Regions from separate parts of the Salmonella sp. A1325 genome, predicted to be linked through region 2. Evidence: predicted binding sites of a transcription regulator. Region 2 holds the regulator's gene; the other holds the start of a gene.

Region 1 (8,084 bases), on a different contig from region 2:
TGCTGGCGGCCAGTTGTTCCCACACTTCTGGCCTGGCGCGCCAGGCAAATGGCGTCATTTGCAACAGTGCTAAAGCCGCTTCGGCGGTGAGCTGCATGTGATAAGCAAGGCGGGTACTCTGCTGCAATGTGAATCCGTCGAGCTGCTCGGTATACGGCGCATGTAAACGCACCTCATCATAAATGAGCCCTTTTAGTTCCATCAGATGATGCGGCCCCGGCGTGGCGGTAACGACCCAACCACCAGATTTCACCACACGCGCCAATTCCTGCGCCTTACACGGGGCGTAGATTCTGATCACCGCATCCATTGACGCATCGGCAAAGGGCAGTCGATGGCTTGACGCCACACAAAACTTCACCTGCGAATAGCGTTTCGCCGCCGCTTTGATCGCCGTTTTAGCAACGTCCAGTCCAAACGTGGTGACTCCCGGCAACGCCTCGGCAAAAGCATGAGTGTAATACCCCTCGCCGCAGCCGATATCCAGAATCGCCGTGGCCGACTGATCCAGCCGCTCGCGCAAGAGGTTAATCACCGCATCGCGCAGCGGCTGATAATGGCCCGCATCAAGAAACGCTCTCCTCGCCTGCATCATTTCGGCGCTGTCGCCCGGATCGCGCGAACGTTTATGCTGTACCGGCAGCAGATTGATGTAGCCCTCTTTCGCCACATCAAACTGATGGCGCTGTGGACATATAACGCTGTTATTAATCTGCGTAAGCGGCTGATGGCAAAGCGGACAGGTAAACGACATGACAACTCCGGACTGGGGCGCTAAAGGGCGCAAGTGTAACGCGAATTGCGCCCCGGGAAAATCCTTTACGAGCCCGGAACCGCAACGTGGCTGCCATGCATCACCAAAAGGTGATCTGAATCGGCTGGCATACCGTCTGGCTCAACATTTTCCAGCCGCAGCACATCGCCCATGATCTGGCTGAATACGGGCGCAGATACCGCGCCGCCATAATAAGCCCCGTTTTGCGGATTATTAATCACCACCACCAGCGCAAATCTGGGGTTACTTGCCGGCGCGACGCCTGCGGTATATGCCACATACTTATCGACGTATTTACCATCATCGCCAATTTTTTTCGCCGTCCCGGTTTTGACCGCAATACGGTAGTCTCTTACTGCGGCTTTTGTTCCGCCGCCGCCAGGCAACGCGACGCTCTCCATCATATGTTCCACCTCGTGCACCAGTTCTTCCGGCATTACCCGCGTGCCGATCACGGGCGGATCAACTTTGGTGATCGATAACGGACGGTAGATACCAAAGCTGCCAATCGTGGCATAAACATGCGCCAGTTGCAGCGGCGTCACCATTAATCCATAGCCAAAAGCGAAGGTAGCGCGATCTAAATCACTCCAGTAACGGCGTTTCGGTAATAACCCGCTGCTCTCTCCGGTGAGACCCAGTCCGGTAGGCACGCCGAAACCAAAGCTTTTATAAGTATCCATTAATTTCTGCACCGGCATCGCCAGAGAAAGGTGAGAAACGCCGGTATCGCTGGATTTTTGCAAAATGCCGGTTAATGTCAGTTCCGGATAGTAACCGACGTCGCGGATACGGTGTCCATCGAGAGTAAAAGGATGGGTATCGATAACACTGTCCGGCTGCACGATGCCCTGCTGTAACGCAGTCATAATGACCAATGGCTTCACAGTAGAACCGGGTTCGAAAGTGTCGCTAATCGCGCGGTTACGAAAATCGTCCAACTGCGCGCCTTCACGGTTGTTCGGGTTGAAATCCGGATAGCTCGCCATCGAGAGAATTTCACCCGTTGGGATGTTAATCAATACGGCAGCGCCGGATTCCGCTTTGTTCCAGATGACGGCGTTATCCAGCGCATCTTCGGTAACCGTTTGCAGACGTTCATCAATGCTAAGCTGAAGTTCATGAGCAGGAACCGGATTCACTTCCGTAATGTTCTCAATAACGTGACCAAATTTATCTTTACGCACCAGTCGGGAGCCCGGTTTTCCCGTCAGTTGCGCGTTAAAGCTTTTTTCAATACCTTCTATTCCCTGCCCGTCGATATTGGTAAAGCCGATCAAATTGGCCGCTACGTGTCCGGCAGGGTAAAAACGGCGCGACTCTTCCCGCAGGTTAATACCCGGTAGATTTAATTTATCTATCCATTCGGCTTGCTGGGGTGAAACCTGGCGCGCAAGGTAGATAAAACGGCCTGCCGGGTTACTGTTTACCCGTTCCGCAAGCGTACTGAGCGACAGATGTAAGGCGCTGGCCAGCGCCTGCCAGCGCTCATTGTAGCCAACGCCGCCTTTGCTTATGATAGTCTTCGGATCGGCCCAGACAGCATTAACCGGAACGCTCACCGCTAAGGGTCGCCCTTCTCTGTCGGTGATCATGCCGCGTGGAGAGGCTGTGGTCACTTCACGAAGCGAGCGCATATCTTCTTGTTTCACCAGTTTCGACGGCGTAACAATTTGCAGCCATGCCACCCGCCCTAACAACAATGCCATACTGAGCAGAATGGCAGTGCAAAGTAGTGCAAAACGTATGGGCGTAAAATTACGGGTATCGCCGTCGCTTTTCTTTTTCACCTGATCTCCAGCCGAATCATTTTTCAGGTGATTGATTTAACGGGAAACGGCCGGAAAAACCAGAAAAAACAATGCTAATAACCTCGCGCCTTTGCAACAAATCGCTAACGAGAGCGCATCCAGACACATTTTGAAGGATATTGAATTAAAAAGCCCCGCTTTTAGCGAGGCTTTATATCTGAGGCTGACGCGACAAACGCATCAAATCAGTGGTGTCGATCAGATAGCTGTTACGTTAACAGCAGCCGGACCTTTCTGGCCGTCCTGAATTTCGAACTCAACGTTCTGGCCTTCAGCCAGAGTTTTGAAACCATTGCCCTGGATAGCGGAGAAGTGTACGAACACATCTTTGCTGCCGTCAGCCGGAGTAATGAAGCCAAAACCTTTGGATTCGTTGAACCACTTAACTTGACCTTTAATCTTTGCCATTTGCAAAATTCCTTAGAGTGTTTTCTTTGCCCGTAGGCATAACATAGATAAAACTGAGACATTACTGCTTGAGGCACTAATATAAGGTTCGGCAGAGAAGCGGTATTCAACGTCAACGTGTTTACTCAGGACTTCTTTACTGAAAATGCCACACATAAACAGAACTGTACCTCGTTTAACCCAAAGCCTGTTATCACATACAACGTTAATTATGGCAAGCCATTTTTAAACGTGTCTCGATCCGTCGCACAAATTACGAGAACCTTCACAAATTGACAGCACGTTTATGCAACAAAATTGCGAAAGATATATCCTCACGCGCTGACGGACTCCTGACAACGTCACTGCTGAAAAGCCATTTTTCTACCATAGCTCAATAACTTCGCTTCTTCCAGTGCATCAAATCACATTTAAAAGCTGTATTTTTCATATCACTTTTTATGCTGAGTTATGCATAAATTGTCACAATGATAAAAAACACCTTTTAATCAAAATAATAGAAAAGAAAAGCGATTTTCGACACCGCTTTTTGTGATGTTCTGCGTCTTTACAGAATGCCTTAAAATAATGAACAAACAATGACAATCCATAAAGAGAGAGAAACGTTTCGCTTTTAATAGAGAATGAGCGGTATCACAAAATTGACATATGTCCATTTGTTATACATATAAAACTATGTTGCATATAAAGCCATATATTATGTAAGGTGTTGATGCTGTAGTATCAGTTGCAAACGGCAACGCGGAGAGATCCGACGGGGAAATGGGGCGTATGGCACTGGCGCCATTTGCGCCCCGGTAAGCATTATCGTTCTGCAACCAGACGAATGATGTCCTCATCCTCTTTTGGTTCGCTTGCCGCTGTTGCGGGTTCCGCTTCTTTTTCTGGTTCGTTTGCTTCGCAAAGGCGGCGTAACAACGCGTTTTGCCGCTTCTGTTGATCCAATAACGCTTCGAGCAATTCTATCTGCTCGTTGGCACGGGAACTTGCCCGGTTGACAAAGAACCAGAGCGCCAGCCCCACCACCAGAACCACCATTGATACTATTAAAGATGCAAGAGAAAACGCACCAGAGTTTAAAACGTCGTTCATTTCACCACCTCAATGTAGAGACGTCATTCTACCACTGCTACACGGGAAGGAAATCTCTGGTGTAAAACGTTTACCAGGGAATAAATTTATTGATGGCGCAAATACCGCTGAAAAATTGTACATCCTGATCGCACATGATATTAAACACCTGCGCCCACAGCAACAGGCATACTACCACCACGATGCCGAGAACGACCCATCGAAATTTTTTCACTCCACTCTCCGATCTTACATCTTATGTCGCTAAATTATCATGAGTTACTTAAACCAGGAGTAACTGTAGCGGCATTATATGTTTTTAGGAATGATTCACTTGTTTCAATCAATGTACACGCTACTCTTATTCTAACTAAAAAAGAAAAGAGGTAGTAATGCGTTTGATCATTCGCGCAATTGTATTGTTTGCCCTGGTGTGGATAGGCCTGCTGATGAGCGGCTATGGCATCCTGGTGGGAAGTAAAGTGAACGCTGCGGGGCTGGGTTTACAGTGCCATTACCTGACCGCACGCGGCACCAGCACGGCGCAATATCTCCATACCAACAGCGGCATTATTGGCTTTTCCGACTGTCCCATTTTCAGAAAAAGCGCCACCGTGGTGGATAATGGCTAAGCGGCAATAAATAATTTCACAGTGAAACTATCACCAATAATTCCCCTATATTGGCTGTTGTTCATAAGTACTGTTAAATAATATTTTAATAACCGTTAAATAAGCCGACAGATATTATCTTCTTTTACGATTTCATCCCACCCGATGTTATAAAAAAAGCAGCTACATTTTTCGCAGCTGCTTTTTTTTTAACGTCATGCTAATAACGTTGCTTAGAAGGGATAATCGTTGTAACCCATTTGTTCAGAAATTTTACGCGCGGCGGTGTGTAACATAGCCACATATTCCTGTAGGCGTTCTTCTGAAAAGCGCAGCGTCGGAAACGAAATGCTTAACCCTGCGATGACTACGCCAAAACGGTCAAATACCGGTACGCCGATACAACGTAACCCTTCTTCCTGTTCTTCGTTATCTTCACCGTAGCCTTGCGCACGCACGTCATCCAACAGCGGCAGCAACGCTTCAGTGCTGGTAATCGTGCGTCCAGTGCTTTGCTTATACTCTACGCCGTCGAGAATCTGCTTAACCTCATCACGGTCGCGCCAGGCCAGAAGCACTTTACCGATGGCCGTACTGTACAGCGGATTACGACGCCCAATACGTGAGTACATCCGCAGATTGTACATAGAGTCAATTTTATGGATATAGACAATGCTGTCTTCATCCAGCGCGCCAAGATGGATAGTTTCTTTTGTCAGACGAGACAGTTCGCGCATCTGAATGTCCGCACTGCGGATGAGATCAACATTTTGCAAAGCTCGTGCGCCCAGCTCAAACAGCTTTAGCGTCAGAGAGTATTTTTCAGACTCCCCCTCCTGAGCCACGTAGCCCAGCGTTTTCATGGTTTGCAAAAAGCGATAAACGGTGCTTTTCGACATCATGACGCGCTGCGATAGCTCGGTAATCCCTATTTCACGCTCTTCACCCAGCGCCTGCAGAATGCCGAAAACTTTCAGCACAGAAGATACAGAATCAGGCTGCTTATCCAGATCTGCGTTTGCCATTTATCACCTCATTACGAGCGTTTTATAAAATTCAGAACGAGTTTTTATTATAATTTCACGCCAGGTCGCCCGCAATCCATCTTTGCTTACTTCGTTACAAATCTGCGACATAACAACTCAGTATTAATGCTAACATTATTATTCAGCTCATAATTCCCCTTATTACAAAATACTTATGGAAAAAACACGGGCCGATGGCCTGCCCCTCCCGCAGAGATACGGCGCTATCCTGACGATTATTATCGGTATTTCGATGGCGGTTCTGGATGGCGCAATCGCTAATGTCGCGCTGCCAACCATTGCGACTGATTTACATGCCTCCCCTGCCAGCTCTATCTGGATTGTCAATGCGTACCAAATTGCCATTGTCGTCTCACTGCTTTCCCTGTCTTTTTTAGGCGACATGTTTGGTTATCGCCGGATCTACAAATGTGGTTTAGTGGTATTTCTGCTTTCATCATTGTTTTGCGCGCTTTCAGACTCGCTGCAGATGCTGACGCTGGCGCGCATCGCGCAGGGATTTGGCGGCGCGGCGCTAATGAGCGTAAACACGGCGCTGATTCGTCTTATCTACCCCCAGCGTCATCTGGGACGAGGCATGGGAATTAACTCTTTTATCGTCGCAGTCTCTTCCGCCGCGGGTCCGACGATCGCCGCGGCGATTTTGTCCATCTCATCATGGAAATGGCTGTTTCTGATTAATGTCCCGTTAGGTATCATCGCGTTAATTCTGGCCATACGCTTTTTACCAGCAAACATCGCCCATGACACTAAGCCGCGCTTTGACTTACCGAGCGCGGTAATGAATGCGCTCACATTTGGCCTGCTGATTACCGCATTGAGCGGCTTTGCCCAGGGACAGTCGCTAACGTTGATTGGCGCAGAGCTGCTCGTTCTGGTCGTGGTCGGGTTTTTCTTCGTGCGCCGCCAGCTTTCTTTGCCCGTCCCTTTGTTACCCATCGACTTGTTACGCATTCCGCTTTTTTCACTCTCGATCGGCACGTCAATTTGCTCGTTCTGCGCGCAAATGTTAGCCATGGTCTCGCTACCTTTTTATCTGCAAACCGTGCTGGGCCGTAGCGAAGTAGAAACCGGCCTGTTATTGACGCCCTGGCCACTGGCAACGATGGTGATGGCGCCGCTGGCGGGATACCTGATAGAACGTCTTCATGCCGGTTTGCTGGGGGCGCTGGGAATGGTGATAATGGCAGCCGGGTTGTTTGCGCTGGTCATGTTGCCAGCCTCCCCCTCCGATCTGAATATTATCTGGCCAATGATCCTTTGTGGCGCAGGGTTTGGCCTGTTCCAGTCGCCGAATAATCACACCATTATCACTTCCGCGCCGCGTGAGCGCAGCGGTGGCGCCAGCGGGATGCTGGGCACGGCGCGACTGTTAGGCCAAAGTACTGGCGCCGCGCTGGTAGCGCTGATGTTGAACCAGTTTGGCGATAGCGGTACGCATCTTTCTCTGCTCGCGGCAGCGATCCTGGCGACTCTCGCGGCGGTGGTGAGCGGTTTACGTATTACGCAACCACGCGTTCAGGCGTAAAAAAAGCGCGTCATTCGACGCGCTTTTCATACTTGCCAGTGGGCTTATTATTTCAGGTACTCGCCGCTACGCAGCGCTTCGATGCGTTTATCCAGCGGTGGGTGCGTCATAAACAGCTCGCTTAACGATTTCGATTTACCGTTAATACAAAACGCCATCATGCTGGTCGCTTCTTGCGGCTCGTAGCTGGTTTTCAGGCGCTGCAACGCGGCAATCATTTTTTCACGGCCTACCAGCTTCGCCGATCCCGCATCGGCATGAAACTCACGGTAACGGGAGAACCACATGGTGATGATGCTCGCCAGAATACCGAAGACCAGTTCCAGCACCGTCGCAACGGCGAAATAGATTAGCGGATTACCGTTACTTCCTTCGCCTTCATCGCGGTTGCCGCCCAGAAAACCAGCAGCAATTTGCGCGATAATGCGCGAAATAAAGATAACGAAGGTGTTAACCACCCCCTGAATCAACGTCATCGTCACCATATCGCCATTGGCAATATGGCTGATTTCATGCGCAATGACGGCTTCCGCTTCGTCAGGGCTCATGTTTTGCAACAAACCGGTGCTCACAGCGACCAATGAGGCGTCACGGCGTGCGCCCGTCGCAAACGCGTTAATGTCCGGCGCATGGTAGATAGCAACCTGCGGCATGGCGATACCGGCCTGGCGCGCTTGCGTTGCTACGGTGTTCATCAACCAGCGTTCTCTTTCATTGCGAGGCTGTTCAATAACTTCCCCTCCTACGGATTTTAACGCCATCCATTTGGACATCAGCAATGAAATAAAAGAACCGCCAAAACCAAACAGCAGCGCCATGATCAGCAAGCCTTGC
Region 2 (8,084 bases):
GCTGTGAATTGTCACAGCCAATCAACATATAGCTTGCAGATAAGCGCGAGGTAATACCATTCCTTATCCGTTTTTGTGTATTCATTATTGTGCTATGTCATGACGGTATGTTGTGCCCAGGATGACACTCGCGTTACTCCACGGCAAACGCTTTGTCCAGTTTGCTATAACCAAGCCCATTGATTTTTTTCACTTTTATCTGCACGGGGATACGTTCTTTCATGGCTTCCACGTGGCTAATCACACCGATGGTCTTCCCGCTGGCATTCAGCGCGTCGAGCGCATCCAGCGCGGCGTCCAGCGTTTCGCTATCAAGCGTGCCGAAGCCTTCGTCGAGGAACAAAGAATCAATGCGCGTTTTATGGCTGACCAAATCTGATAACGCCAGCGCCAGCGCCAGGCTGACCAGGAAACTTTCGCCGCCTGATAACGTTCGCGTATCGCGCACGGCGTCGGCCTGCCAGGTATCGACAACCTCCAGTTCCAGCGCGTCGCTGGCTTTGCGCTGCAATAAATAGCGACCATGCAGGCGGGTGAGCTGATGATTCGCCAGCCAGACCAGATTATCCAGCGTCAGTCCCTGGGCGAATTTGCGGAACTTATCACCTTCTTTAGAGCCGATCAGCGCATTGAGATAGCCCCAGTCTTCCACTTGCTGAGAGGCTTGCTTCATTTCCGCCATCAGCGCGCGTTGGCGCTGCCGATTATCTGCATCCTGTTTAATTTGCTGGCGGATTTCCCCCTGGCGTGTCGTGTTCTCGCGCAGTTGTTGCGCCAACTGCGCCAGCCGCTGCGCGAGCTGCTCTGCCGTACACGTTGGGTCCAGACCGGCGGGCGGCTGTTGCTGATGGTCAGCCAGCGCCTGCGCGGACTGCGCGCTTAACGCCTTCGCTTGTTGTAGCTGACTTTCCAGCGTTTGTTGTTGTTTTTCCAGACGGGTCACGGTCTCTTCATCCAACAACGCCGCCAGGAACGTTGCCTGGCTGTCAAACGGGCTATTTTTTAACGCCGCATCAAAGTGCGCTATCGCCTCGGCGGCGCGCTGCTGTTCCTGCGTCGTCTGTTCCTGCAGGGTTTGCAACTGGCTTTGTAATGACACGCACTCATCATGCGCCTGCCGCCAGTTATCCAGCGGCACGTCGTCGTCGGAATCCGCGGTATCCGTTTGCGGTAGCGTCTCCAGCAACGGGGCAAGCCTGTCGATCTGCGTTTGCAAATCCGCGAACTCTGTCTGACGCTGTTGCCATATTTTCGCTTCGTCGGCGCGCTCATTCAGCCACGAAGCCTCGTTTTCTGGCGCAGGAAGGGAAAGCGTATACTGCGCCAAATCAGCCGTCAGCGAGGCCTGACGCTGCGCAATCTGCGCGGTAAAGCGCGCTACTTGTTCAGTATGCGCCGCGATTTGCGTTTGTAGAGCATGACGCTGGCTGAGCTGATCCAACTGTTGCTCATGCTCTTCCGCGGCGGTCAACCAGCCCGCGAGGTCTTCTTGCGGCTGGAGCTGAACGCCCAGCGTAGCGCACAGCGTTTGCCATTCCTCAGTAAGCGCTTGCTCCTCCTGCAACAACGACTGCGCCTCGCTTTCATCCCGCTGTAATTGTTGCGTTAAGGCATCTAACTGTCCTCGCAGCGCCGCGCCTTCTTCCGCCAGTGCTTTGACCTCTTTTTCCAGCGCGTCGCGGCGGGTTTGATTCGCGCTCAGCTCCAGCGCCTGATAGGCGGCGATGGCGGGGTGTGTCGTCGAGCCGCAAAGCGGACACGGCTGGCCGGACTGTAAGTGCGCCCGCTGGCTTTCCAGATCTTTGATGCGCGCCTCCTGCTCGCAAATAGTGCGAACGTCCGCAAGCTCCTGCGCTTTAGTCTTATAACTCAGGCGCTTATCCGCCAGACGTTGGGTGTATTGCGCCTGCTCCTGATGATGACGCGCGATAGCTGCCTGTAGCTGCGCCTGACGCTTTTGTTTCGGGACAATTTGCCCCTGAAGCGCGGCGAGACGATGGCGTAGCGGACGCTGCCGGGTATGCAATGCTCTGGCTTCCGCCAGCGCCTGTGGCGTGAGGTCGAGCGTGAGCGGCGGTAGCGCATCACGCTGACGCGTATCGCTCAGCAACTGCTGTTGCCATTGGCTCAGTTGCGCCCGGTCGTGGGATTGTTGTGTTAATAATGCTCGCCACCCCGCCAGTTCGCTGCGCCAGACGCGGATGCTGTCGTGTTCCGCCAGCCATGTCTTCAACCGCTGCCCTGTGGCGTTCAGTTGCGTGAATTGTCGATGCGCGCAGGCGCGGATACGCTGGCGCAGGCGATAAGCGCTTTGTAAGCGAGCATTCACTTCATCACTGTGCTGGCGAACACGCTCAACGGCGCGGGTTTGTTCCTGAATGCGCTCCCAATGTGGGCGCAACTGGCGAGCAGGTTGCGCCAGCGTCAGCGCCGCGAGCTGCGGCTGCGCTTTTTCTCGCGCCTCTTGTGCTGCGTACAGCGCCTGCTGTCGGGCGTGTAATTCAGTGTGGAGCTCGTTTTTTCGGGTCAGCCAGTGAAGGTGCTGCTGCTGTCCCTGCTGGCTGGCCAGCAGGCGTTTCTCTTCGTCAGTAAGCGCCTGCAAACTGGCTTCCAGTTGCTGTAACTGTTCGTCCGCCAATAGGGCGACGCCGCTGGCCTGCGCTTGTAACTTTTCCAGTTCGAGACGGGCTGATTTATGTTTTTCAAATACCTGTGCGGAGATCTGCCCGTAAATCTCAGTGCCGGTGAGCTCCTCCAGAAGCTCTGCGCGCTCTTTCGCTTTGGCGTTAAGAAAGGCGGCGAACTGCCCCTGTGATAACAACATCGAACGGGTGAAGCGCTCGTAGTCCAGCCCGGTCAACGTGGCGATCATCTCCAGTTTATCCTTTACCTTATCGGCAAAGATCTTTCCGTCTGAACACCGCGCCAGCTCTACGCGTGGGGCCTGGAGATTGCCGTCAGGCTGATTTCGGGCTCGGTTCTGGCTCCAGAACGCGCGCCAGGCTTCGCCTTTTACCTCGAACTCCACTTCGGCCAGACATTCCGCCGTATCGCGCGTCATCAAATCGTTTTGCGACTGCGATACCGTATTCAGGCGCGGCGTTTCGTGGTACAGCGCCAGGCAGATGGCGTCAAGCAAGGTGGTTTTTCCCGCGCCGGTCGGGCCGGTAATGGCGAATAACCCGTTACTGGCAAACGGTTCGGCGGTAAAGTCGACCTTCCATTCTCCTTTCAGCGAGTTCAGGTTTTTCAGACGCAAACTGAGAATTTTCATGCCTCATGCTCCTCATTCAACGCGTAGAGCGTGCTGGAAAAGAGCTGATTCAGGCGCTCGCGCTGCGGGTGATCTAACGCTTCCAGCGCCAGACGCCGCGTAAAAACCTCTTCCACGCTAAGCTCGCTTAATGTTTCCCGCCGCTCGTTCGCCAGCGAGCGCTCACGCTGTTCGCGGCTACGGCGCACCAGTAATACCTCTACGGGGAGTGACTCCGTTAATGTCTGTATTCTGCGTTGGATATCGTGCAGATAGTCATCGGTTGTGATTTCAATATCCAGCCAGACGGGGGGCGATTGCTCAACGCCGCGCCACTGCTCAAGCTGTTCGGTAATTGACGCCAGGTCGCCTTTTAAAACCGCCAACGGTTGAGTCACGGGGACAGCCAGACTTTCGGTACTTTGCCATTTCCCCTGCTCGAAGGTCACCAGATGCACGCATTTGCTTTTGCCGCACTCATCAAAGCTGAGGGCGATGGGCGAGCCGCAATAGCGGATATGCTCCGTGCCGCCGACACATTGCGCGCGGTGAATGTGTCCCAATGCGATATAATCCGCTGGCGGGAAATGCTGCGCCGGAAAGGCATCCAGCGTACCGATATAAATGTCGCGAACCGCATCGCTTTTGCTGGCGCCGACGGTGGTTAAATGTCCCGTCGCGATAACCGGCAGCTTTCGTTCGCCGCGTAGCTGGCACGCTTCCTGATACTGCTGTTGATAATAATCGGCAATCGCATGAAGAAGTTGCTGCTGTTTCTCGCTGCCGGATAATCCCGCCTGACTGGTAATAATGTCGCGCGGGCGCAAAAAGGGAATGGGGCACAGTACGGCGCCCGGAGAACCGTCGCGACGATGAAGTAGCCGCGGCGCATAGCCCGCGCTGGCGATCACGGTTGTATTGAGAAACGCCAGAATGTCGCGTGACTCGTTTAGCGTGGCGACGGAATCATGATTACCGGCCAGCACCACCAGATGACAGCCCGTTTGCTGTAAATTAACGACGAAACGGTTATAAAGTTCTCGGGCATAGCTTGGCGGCGAACCGGTATCAAAAATATCGCCAGCGACAATAATGGCATCCACCTGATGGGCCTGCGCGGTCTCCAGCAGCCAGTCCAGAAAAGCCTGATGCTCCGCGGCGCGGCTTTTACTGTAGAAATTTTGTCCCAGATGCCAGTCAGAGGTGTGGAGGATGCGCATAATAGTTCCATGCAAAAAAAGCGTGAACGGGATTATACACGTCATCCCTTCCATTTTTGGGCGCAATTTACCGCCGGTACACGGTAATGCACGGTTTCACCGGTGTCATAAATCATCAACATGCTGTCAATGTCGCCTTTTTTTTTCATAAATCTGTCATAAATCTGACGCATAATGGCGCGGCATTGATAACTAACGACTAACAGGGCAAATTATGGCGAGACGTATTCTGGTCGTAGAAGATGAGGCGCCGATCCGTGAAATGGTGTGCTTCGTGCTCGAACAAAATGGCTTTCAGCCCGTAGAAGCCGAAGATTATGACAGTGCGGTGAATAAACTTAATGAACCCTGGCCGGATCTCATCCTTCTTGACTGGATGTTGCCCGGCGGGTCAGGGTTACAGTTTATTAAACATCTCAAACGTGAAGCCCTGACCCGGGATATTCCTGTGGTTATGCTGACCGCAAGAGGTGAGGAAGAAGATCGTGTGCGCGGGCTGGAAACCGGCGCTGACGATTACATTACCAAGCCGTTTTCCCCCAAGGAGTTGGTGGCGCGCATTAAAGCCGTTATGCGGCGCATCTCGCCGATGGCGGTCGAAGAGGTGATCGAGATGCAGGGACTGAGCCTTGATCCTGGCTCTCACCGCGTGATGACCGGCGACAGCCCGCTGGATATGGGGCCGACCGAATTTAAATTACTCCATTTCTTTATGACGCACCCGGAACGGGTTTACAGCCGCGAACAGCTACTCAATCATGTCTGGGGCACCAATGTGTACGTTGAAGACCGGACGGTCGACGTGCATATTCGCCGTTTGCGTAAGGCGCTGGAGCACAGCGGCCACGACCGGATGGTGCAAACGGTACGCGGGACAGGGTATCGTTTTTCGACCCGCTTTTAATGCCTTTTCCGCCAGTAGAACACAGGTTTCTGGCGGAGAAGGCTTTCCATTCTTGAGGGAGTATGACGCGTGCTGGAACGGCTGTCATGGAAAAGGCTGGTGCTGGAGCTGGTGCTCTGTTGCATCCCCGCGCTTATCCTTAGCGCTTTTTTTGGTTATCTGCCGTGGTTTTTACTGGCGGCGGTGACGGGACTGCTTGTCTGGCATTTCTGGAATTTATTACGCCTCTCCTGGTGGCTTTGGGTCGACAGAAGTATGACGCCGCCGCCGGGACGGGGAAGTTGGGAACCGCTGTTATACGGTTTACACCAGATGCAGTTGCGAAATAAGAAGCGTCGCCGCGAGCTGGGGAACCTGATTAAACGTTTTCGCAGCGGCGCGGAGTCGCTGCCTGATGCCGTGGTACTGACCACAGAAGAGGGCGGCATTTTTTGGTGTAACGGTTTGGCGCAACAGATACTGGGGCTACGCTGGCCGGATGACAACGGGCAGAATATTCTCAATCTACTGCGTTATCCGGAGTTTACCCAGTATTTAAAAACGCGTGATTTCACCCGTCCGCTTCATTTGGTGCTCAATACTGGGCGGCATCTGGAGATCCGCGTCATGCCTTATACCGATAAACAACTCCTGATGGTGGCGCGCGATGTGACGCAAATGCATCAGCTTGAAGGCGCCAGACGTAACTTTTTCGCCAACGTTAGCCATGAGTTGCGTACGCCCCTGACGGTATTGCAAGGCTATCTGGAAATGATGCAGGAACAGGCGCTGGAGGGGACGACGCGAGAGAAAGCGCTGCATACGATGCGCGAGCAAACGTATCGTATGGAAGGGCTGGTAAAACAACTGCTTACGCTGTCTAAAATTGAGGCGGCCCCGGCGCTGTTATTAAATGAAAAAGTGGATGTACCGATGATGCTGCGGGTCGTGGAGCGTGAAGCGCAGACGCTCAGCCAGCAGAAACATACCTTTACGTTTGAGGTCGACGATAGTCTTAGCGTTCTGGGCAATGAAGAGCAGCTACGTAGCGCGATCTCAAACCTGGTGTATAACGCGGTAAACCATACGCCGGCGGGAACGCATATTACGGTGAACTGGCGACGTGCCGCGCATGGCGCTGAATTTTGCATTCAAGATAACGGTCCGGGGATTGCTGCCGAGCATATTCCTCGTCTGACCGAACGCTTCTACCGTGTCGATAAAGCGCGTTCGCGGCAAACGGGCGGTAGCGGCCTGGGATTGGCGATTGTGAAACATGCGTTGAATCACCATGAAAGCCGCCTTGAAATCGACAGTTCGCCTGGCAAAGGAACGCGATTTAGCTTTGTGCTGCCGGAACGTTTAATTGCCAAAAATAGCGATTAATTGCCTTTCGTAAGTATAACTTTCCATAAGCCAGCGGATGCTGGCTTATTTTCTTTGCAGTTAAGACGGGGTCGTTGAAACATTCAACGTTTGGTGATTTTTTGTTCGCATGATTAGCCATAACTTTTTCATGAGAATGGTGTTTTATTCTGGTTGTAAATTTCATATCGCTATATTCATCTGGTTTTTAGATCCCACCTTGCTTTAAAACGTTATAAGCGTTTAAATTGCGCTTCAGGTGCTGTCATTACGACTGCATTTGCGCGGTAAATCGAAAAACAATTCTTCGCCGCATCGGTCCGGGAGCTTTTCCCGCTGAAATTGATAAAAAACGCCGCTTTATAATCCTCCGGGAAAGGCAAAAATTTTAATGTTTACAACATCACCATCCACAGGCAGTAAGACTTTATGACCCATCAGTTAAAATCGCGCGATATCATCGCCCTGGGCTTTATGACATTTGCGCTGTTCGTTGGCGCAGGCAATATTATCTTTCCTCCTATGGTCGGTTTGCAGGCGGGTGAACACGTCTGGACAGCCGCTATTGGCTTTCTGATTACCGCCGTAGGGCTACCGGTTCTTACTGTTGTGGCGCTGGCGAAAGTCGGCGGCGGCGTAGACAGCCTCAGTACGCCGATTGGTAAAGTGGCGGGACTCCTGCTGGCGACCGTTTGCTATCTGGCCGTCGGGCCGTTATTTGCGACGCCGCGTACTGCGACGGTGTCGTTTGAGGTCGGTATCGCTCCGTTGACCGGCGATTCTGCAATGCCGTTGCTGATTTACAGCGTGGTCTATTTCGCTATCGTTATTCTGGTTTCCCTCTATCCGGGTAAGCTGCTGGATACGGTGGGGAATTTCCTGGCGCCGTTGAAAATTATTGCGCTGGTCATCCTTTCCGTCGCGGCTATCGTTTGGCCTGCCGGTCCAATCAGCAACGCCCTGGACGCTTATCAGAATGCGGCCTTTTCTAACGGATTTGTGAACGGCTATCTGACGATGGATACGCTGGGCGCGATGGTGTTTGGTATCGTTATTGTGAACGCGGCGCGTTCTCGCGGCGTGACCGAAGCGCGCCTGTTGACGCGTTACACGGTCTGGGCCGGCCTGATGGCGGGCGTGGGGCTGACGCTGCTTTATCTTGCCTTGTTCCGCTTAGGTTCTGACAGCGCGACGCTGGTCGATCAGTCAGCGAACGGCGCGGCGATTCTTCATGCCTACGTTCAGCATACCTTTGGCGGCGCGGGAAGCTTCCTGCTGGCGGCGCTGATCTTTATCGCGTGTCTGGTGACGGCGGTGGGGCTGACCTGCGCCTGCGCTGAGTTTTTCGCGCAGTATATTCCGC

What was found. The regulator PhoB, encoded in region 2, activates phosphate uptake and scavenging genes when phosphate is short. The targets are predictions, from matches to a motif close to CTGTCATAAAACTGNCNNAT.
Region 1: kdgR (DNA-binding transcriptional regulator KdgR) is a predicted target of PhoB. The motif match lies at 5,793-5,812, and genes of this name have one in related genera.

Annotation. Positions count from the first base shown of each region.
Region 1 covers NZ_JAMLWO010000001.1:436-8,519, reverse strand. The annotation lists gene rlmA (23S rRNA (guanine(745)-N(1))-methyltransferase) at 1-754, opposite strand, end outside; gene ftsI (peptidoglycan glycosyltransferase FtsI) at 820-2,565, opposite strand; gene cspE (transcription antiterminator/RNA stability regulator CspE) at 2,785-2,994, opposite strand; gene NAZ64_RS00040 (DUF2627 domain-containing protein) at 3,007-3,150, opposite strand; gene NAZ64_RS00035 (YebO family protein) at 3,799-4,086, opposite strand; gene mgrB (PhoP/PhoQ regulatory lipoprotein MgrB) at 4,157-4,300, opposite strand; gene yobH (invasion protein YobH) at 4,458-4,697, shown strand; gene kdgR (DNA-binding transcriptional regulator KdgR) at 4,910-5,701, opposite strand; gene NAZ64_RS00015 (MFS transporter) at 5,877-7,250, shown strand; gene htpX (protease HtpX) at 7,298-8,084, opposite strand, start outside.
Region 2 covers NZ_JAMLWO010000003.1:133,576-141,659, forward strand. The annotation lists gene sbcC (exonuclease subunit SbcC) at 134-3,274, opposite strand; gene sbcD (exonuclease subunit SbcD) at 3,271-4,473, opposite strand; gene phoB (phosphate response regulator transcription factor PhoB) at 4,688-5,377, shown strand; gene phoR (phosphate regulon sensor histidine kinase PhoR) at 5,447-6,742, shown strand; gene brnQ (branched-chain amino acid transporter carrier protein BrnQ) at 7,151-8,084, shown strand, end outside.